2 regions of the Agrobacterium sp. CG674 genome follow, and region 1 is predicted to be linked to the other one. Evidence: riboswitches for the same ligand, from Rfam matches in the RefSeq annotation. Region 1 holds a riboswitch; the other holds the start of a gene.
The links. Region 1 has a riboswitch for thiamine pyrophosphate ahead of ACQZ51_RS12745 (hydroxyethylthiazole kinase). Riboswitches for the same ligand answer to the same signal wherever they lie in the genome.
Positions count from the first base shown of each region.

Region 2: linked by a shared signal. The riboswitch ahead of thiC (phosphomethylpyrimidine synthase ThiC) and the one ahead of ACQZ51_RS12745 (hydroxyethylthiazole kinase) in region 1 are both predicted to bind thiamine pyrophosphate.

Region 1 is NZ_JBNWDZ010000004.1:72,220-75,428, forward strand. It holds gene iolG (inositol 2-dehydrogenase) at 79-1,071, shown strand; TPP riboswitch at 1,151-1,253, shown strand; gene ACQZ51_RS12745 (hydroxyethylthiazole kinase) at 1,319-2,056, shown strand; gene thiE (thiamine phosphate synthase) at 2,043-2,702, shown strand; gene thiD (bifunctional hydroxymethylpyrimidine kinase/phosphomethylpyrimidine kinase) at 2,699-3,209, shown strand, end outside.
Region 2 is NZ_JBNWDZ010000005.1:325,075-328,283, forward strand. It holds gene ACQZ51_RS16315 (acyl-CoA dehydrogenase family protein) at 1-967, opposite strand, end outside; gene ACQZ51_RS16320 (acyl carrier protein) at 967-1,218, opposite strand; TPP riboswitch at 1,386-1,497, shown strand; gene thiC (phosphomethylpyrimidine synthase ThiC) at 1,602-3,209, shown strand, end outside.

The DNA.
Region 1 (3,209 bases):
AAGTTGGAACATATATTCCAAAATAGCTGGGGTTCGCATGTGCGTTCCATAAGCAGACAACAGGATCGGGAGGATACGATGGTAACGAGATTGGCTTTGCTGGGTGCAGGTCGCATCGGAAAAGTGCACGCAAAGGCGATTGCCTCTGACGCCAGAGCAAAACTGGTAGCTGTCGTGGATGCGTTCCCCGAGTCAGCGCAGGCGATTGCGAATGAAAGCGGCTGCGAAATCAGCACCATCGATGCGGTTCTCGCCAACCCCGATATTGATGCCGTCATCATCTGCACACCCACCAACACCCACGCCGATCTGATCGAGCGTTTCGCCCGCGCTGGCAAGGCCATCTTCTGCGAAAAGCCTATCGATCTGGATGTCGCCCGCGCAGCCGCCTGCATCGAGGTTGTCAAGGAAACCGGCGCGAAGATTATGCTCGGTTTCAACCGTCGTTTCGACCCGCATTTCCGCGCCGTCCGCGAAGCCATAGATAATGGCCGGATTGGCGATGTCGAGATGGTGACGATTGTCAGCCGTGATCCCGGCGCGCCACCGCCTGAATATATCAAGGTCTCCGGCGGCATTTTCCGCGACATGACGATCCATGATTTCGATATTGCCCGCTTCCTGCTGGGCGAAGAAATCGTCAGCGTGTTTGCAACCGGCTCTGTTCTGGTGGACCCAAGAATTGGTGAACTCGGCGATTACGATAGCGCCAGCATCATCCTGACAACGGCAAGCGGACGCCAGGCCAGCATCTCCAACTCGCGCCGCGCGACATATGGTTATGATCAGCGCATCGAAGTGCATGGCTCGCTCGGCTCGGTTGCCGCCGAAAACCAGCGCCCCGTTTCCATCGAAGTGGCAACGAAAGACGGTTACACGCGCCCGGCGCTGCACGATTTCTTCATGACGCGCTACACCGAAGCCTATGCGGCAGAAATCAAGGCCTTCATCGATTCCGTCGAGAATGATGTAGCACCTTCACCCTCTGCCCATGATGGCTTGATCGCTCTGAAACTGGCCGATGCCGCACTGAAATCGGCTCGCGAGAAAGTGCTCGTACAGATCGTCTAATACTCGCAGAGAAGACGGAGGCTATCTGCCTCCGTCTTTTAATTGTCGTTGACACCCAACACAAAAAACGACAGTTTCCAGACATTCCGAGGGGAGCATCTGACGATGCTGAGATGGCGCTGAGCCGGACCCTTGAACCTGATCCGGGTCATGCCGGCGTAGGAACGGAACAGTCGCCATTGGCCATGCTTTTCTTTTCTTCGCTCGACCTGGATCTCCGTGATGAAACGTCTGGAGTTCATTTGTTATGGCGAGTTTTCCAACGGCACAAACGGCGGCGGAGCTTCTGGCGCGGGTGCGACAACGACGACCGCGTGTCCATTGCCTGATGAACACCGTGGTGCAGAAGTTCACCGCAGATGGCATCACCGCCATTGGTGGCATTCCGTCCATGACGTCGTCCGAGGAGGAAATCGAGAGCTTCGTTTCCAAGGTCGATGCGCTGACGATCAATCTGGGCACACTGGACGCGGCGCGGCGCAGCGTCATTCGCATTGCGGTTGGGATCGCAAACGAACACGGAAAGCCATGGATCATCGATCCAGTGCACTGCGACTACTCGCCATCCCGACTAGATTTCGCGCACGAACTGATCCGACTTCACCCAACCATCGTGCGCGGCAATGCGGCTGAAATGGCCGTGATCGGTGATGTCGGCAAGGCGCTGCGCATCCAGACCGGGCCAGAAGACCTGCTGCGGGACCTTATCCGAAAGATCAAAGTTCAGAACGGCCACCCGTGGATGGCGAAGGTGACGGGCACCGGGTGCCTTTCAGGCGGCGTCATCGCGGCATTCATGGCGGTGGAGGCCGATGCGATGCTGGCGGCGGCGGCAGCGCTTGTCGTAACAGGTGTCTCGGCAGAACTCGCCGCCTTACTTGCGCGTGGCCCGGGCACATTCGAAGCCGCATTTCTGGACGCACTGAACGCCGTCACCGAGCAAGATATCTTGTCCCATGCGAGGATTGACCATGATGAAGATTGATTACCGGCTGAATGCGCTGGTCGATGCATCGCTATGTGATATTGCTCCTTTGCCGGAACTGGCAGCCGTTGCCGCCCTGCACGGCGCAACAATCATTCAGTATCGCGACAAGCATGGCTCGACCCGGCAGATGATCGAGCAGGCTACACTCATTCGAGAGGCCCTGAAGGCAACCGGCGTTCCCCTTGTTATCAACGACCGTGTGGATGTGGCGCTAGCATGCGGAGCGGATGGTGTGCATCTGGGCGCAGATGACATGGATGCCCATATGGCGCGGCGTCTCTTGGGCGACAATGCTATCATCGGCATGACCGTCAAGAACATGTACGATGCAAAACGCGTCGCCGGTTCACCGGCTGACTATGCCTGTATCGGTGGTGTTTTCGAGACCGTGTCCAAGGTCAATCCCGATGCGCCGGTCGGGCTTGAAGGCTTTCGGCTGTTGCGCGCGCAGCTGAAACGCGACCGGGCCCATATGCCAGTGGGTGCCATCGCAGGCATCTCGCTGGAGACTTTGCCGAGCGTGATCGAGGCCGGTGCCGATGGCATTGCTGTCATCTCGGCCTTGTTCCGCGCTGTTGATATTGCCGGTGCCACACAAGCTTTTCGGCATGCCGTGGATGCGGCTTTGGAGGAACGCCAATGACAGCGATTGCCTTGACGATTGCCGGTTCCGACAGCGGTGGCGGCGCAGGAATTCAGGCGGACCTGAAGACGTTTTCTGCCTTGGGTGTATACGGCGCCAGCGTCATCACCGCCATTACCGCCCAGAACACGCGGGGCGTGACCGCTGTCGAAGATATCTCCGCAACGATGATCGGCGCTCAAATGGATGCCGTTTTCTCCGACATCAACGTCAGTGCGGTCAAGATCGGCATGGTATCGCGGATTGAGACCATTGAGACCATAGCCGCTGGTCTCCACGGTATCGACAAGCCGCTTGTGCTGGACCCGGTGATGGTCGCGACATCGGGTGATCGCCTGTTGCAGGAGGACGCCATCGAGACGTTGCGCAGCCGACTGCTGCCGCTGGCATGGCTTGCGACACCGAACCTGCCGGAAGCAGCCCTTCTCAGCGGCCAGCCGTTGGCGGAAAACAATAAAGATATGATCCGTCAGGCAGAGGCGATCCTGAAGACCGGCGTTCGTGCTG
Region 2 (3,209 bases), on a different contig from region 1:
CATTGTTCATGGCGATGGCAAAAGCCATGGACATGAGTGTCTCAGGGTAGTCCTTGGTCTGGTCGTAGGCCCTGAGACCGGCGATGATGTTCGATTTGACGATTTGCAGCTTGTTGGAAACCTCTGCCAGACGAATTGCACCAGGAGGCGCTACACCGGGCGATTTACGGGCCGCAGCGCGAACGAAAGCCTGCGCACGGGCAACAGAATCAGCCGCAATGCCGTACCAGACGCCGCTCCAGAAAAGATGCGATGTGGCAAGCATGGACTGCGCGGCGATTTCGGCAAAGGGTTTCTGGAAAATCTGCTGCGACGGTGCTTCTCCCTTGAACAGAAAGCCATCGGAGCAGGTGCCACGCATGCCGAGCGTGTTCCAGACATGGGTTCTTTCAAGGCTGTACTGGTGTTTCAGGAACACCGTCATCACTTGGTCTGTTGGCGCAGCATCGGCATGAGCGCGGGAGGTGATCAGGATTGCATCGGCTTCGCTGCCGTAGGAAATGACTGTCGCGTCTTTCTCAAGACGGCAATGGTCGCCATCTACGTCAATCGCGCAGATGGAGTTGCGCAGATTTCCGCCAATGCCGCCTTCCGTGGTTGCCGAACCCAGCAACAATTGCTCATCGGCCATGCGGCGCATGAAGGCGCTGTGCCATTCGCTTTCTTCCCCATGCTCGACAAGGCTCGATGCCTTGATCTGATGCATGGCAAAGATCATTGCTGTCGCGGAGCAGGCCTGCCCCAGCGTGCAGCAGACATCGGTGATTTCGCTTGGGCTTGCGCCTTCGCCGCCCAGATGGACGGGAACCTGAATGCCAAGCAGGCGCTCTTGTCGAAGGGCAGCGATCCCTTCTTTTGGAAAGCGCCCCGCTTGATCGACATCGTCTGCGTATCGTGCAGCGATTGCGGCCACACGCTTTGCTCGAACAGACAGCGTTGCGTCACTTGTGGCCACGGACAGGTCCATCAGGCAGCCTCTTTTCCATCAAGAATGGCTTTTACGGTGGTTTCGATTGCGGAAATGCTGGCGAAAGATTTTCGGTTCAACATGCTGTCTGGAAACTCGATATCAAAAGCATCTTCCAGTCCGAGCATCAGCTGCACCGAGGCAAAGGAAGAAAGTCCCGCAGCGTAAAGATCTGCTTCATCTGCGATTGTATCAACGGGAACAGGAAGTTGACCGAATTTCGAAAGTATTTCACGAATAATTGAATTCATTTCAAGTAGTCTCCAGTCGAGTAGGCGCGATCATAGCTCAATATCGGAATTACGTTGTAAAAAATAAAATTGGAATAAACGGCTAGGTTAATTTCTTGTGACGACGTTTGATTTCGGCGCAAATTTGGTAACGCCTTGACAAATCGTGCCCACGGGTTTCTCATTGGCGCATTCACCAGGGGTGTCCCGTCAAGGGGCTGAGATACTGCTACGATGCGCAGTGACCCGTTGAACCTGATCCAGTTCATACTGGCGTAGGGACGGTGCACACGCGCAAAAAGCAGCCTGGCTGCTACGGATCACGTCTTACATCCGTTTGCCCGTGGTTTTTCGTCTTTCATGCTCGAACTGGGTCTCCAACTCTTTTGCTTTGGAGCCTCACGATGAACATTGTTGCCAAGACCATCACCCCCACAGTCACCACAGGTCCGCTTCCCGCCTCGACCAAGGTTCACAGGCCGGGCGTGCTTTACCCTGATATCCGCGTTCCCATGCGCGAAATTGCCCTTCACCCCACAGCGGGTGAGCCGGCTGTCACGGTTTATGACGCTTCCGGTCCCTACACCGATCCCAAACATGTCCTCGACATCGAAGGTGGTTTGCCGCGCCTTCGCCACGCCTGGGCCGTGGCTCGGGGGGATGTGGAGGCCTATGAGGGCAGACACGTCAAACCTGAGGATAACGGCTTTGCGACAGGCGAAAGGCTGACGCCTGAGTTTCCCGTGCGAAACCAGCCGCTGCGGGCGAAAGACGGCAAGGCCGTTACGCAATTGGGCTATGCGCGGGCAGGGATCATCACGCCCGAGATGGAGTTCGTCGCGATCCGCGAAAATCTTGGCCGCGAAGCCGCAAAGGAAAAGCTGGTTCGAGATGGCGAAAGTTTCGGCGCTCACATTCCCGATTACGTCACGCCGGAATTCGTGCGGCAGGAAGTGGCGGCAGGCCGGGCGATCATTCCCGCCAATATCAACCACCCGGAAGCCGAGCCGATGATCATCGGCCGCAATTTCCTCGTCAAGATCAATGCCAATATCGGCAACTCCGCTGTCACATCATCGATGGCGGATGAGGTCGACAAGATGGTCTGGGCTATCCGCTGGGGTGGCGATGCGGTGATGGACCTTTCGACCGGTCGCAACATTCACAACATCCGCGAATGGATCATCCGCAACGCACCGGTGCCGATTGGAACAGTTCCGCTCTATCAGGCGCTGGAAAAGGTGGGTGGCATTGCCGAAGACCTGACCTGGGAGGTTTTCCGCGATACGCTGATCGAGCAGGCCGAGCAGGGCGTCGATTACTTCACTATCCATGCCGGGGTGCGGTTGCACTACATTCCGCTGACCGTCAACCGCGTGACCGGCATCGTGTCGCGAGGCGGCTCGATCATGGCCAAGTGGTGTCTGCACCACCATAAGGAATCATTCCTCTACGAGCATTTCGAAGAGATCTGCGACATTTGCCGCGCCTATGATGTGTCCTTCTCGCTGGGTGATGGTCTTCGTCCGGGCTCGATTGCCGATGCCAATGACGCCGCGCAATTTGCCGAGCTGGAAACGCTGGGGGAACTGACGCAGATTGCCTGGGCGAAAGATTGTCAGGTGATGATCGAAGGTCCGGGTCATGTGCCCATGCACAAGATCAAGGAAAACATGGACAAGCAGCTGAAGGTCTGCGGAGAAGCGCCCTTCTACACGCTTGGGCCGCTGACGACCGATATCGCGCCGGGTTATGACCACATCACGTCAGGCATCGGAGCCGCGATGATTGGCTGGTTCGGTACCGCCATGCTTTGCTATGTCACCCCGAAGGAGCATCTGGGCCTGCCGGATCGCAACGACGTGAAGGTGGGTGTGATTACCTACAAGATTGCCGCCCATGCAGCCGATCTGGCCAAGGGCCATCCCGCCGCGCAGATCCGCGACAACGCGCTGTCCCGCGCGCGTTTTGAATTTCGCTGGGAGGATCAGTTCAACCTGTCGCTGGACCCG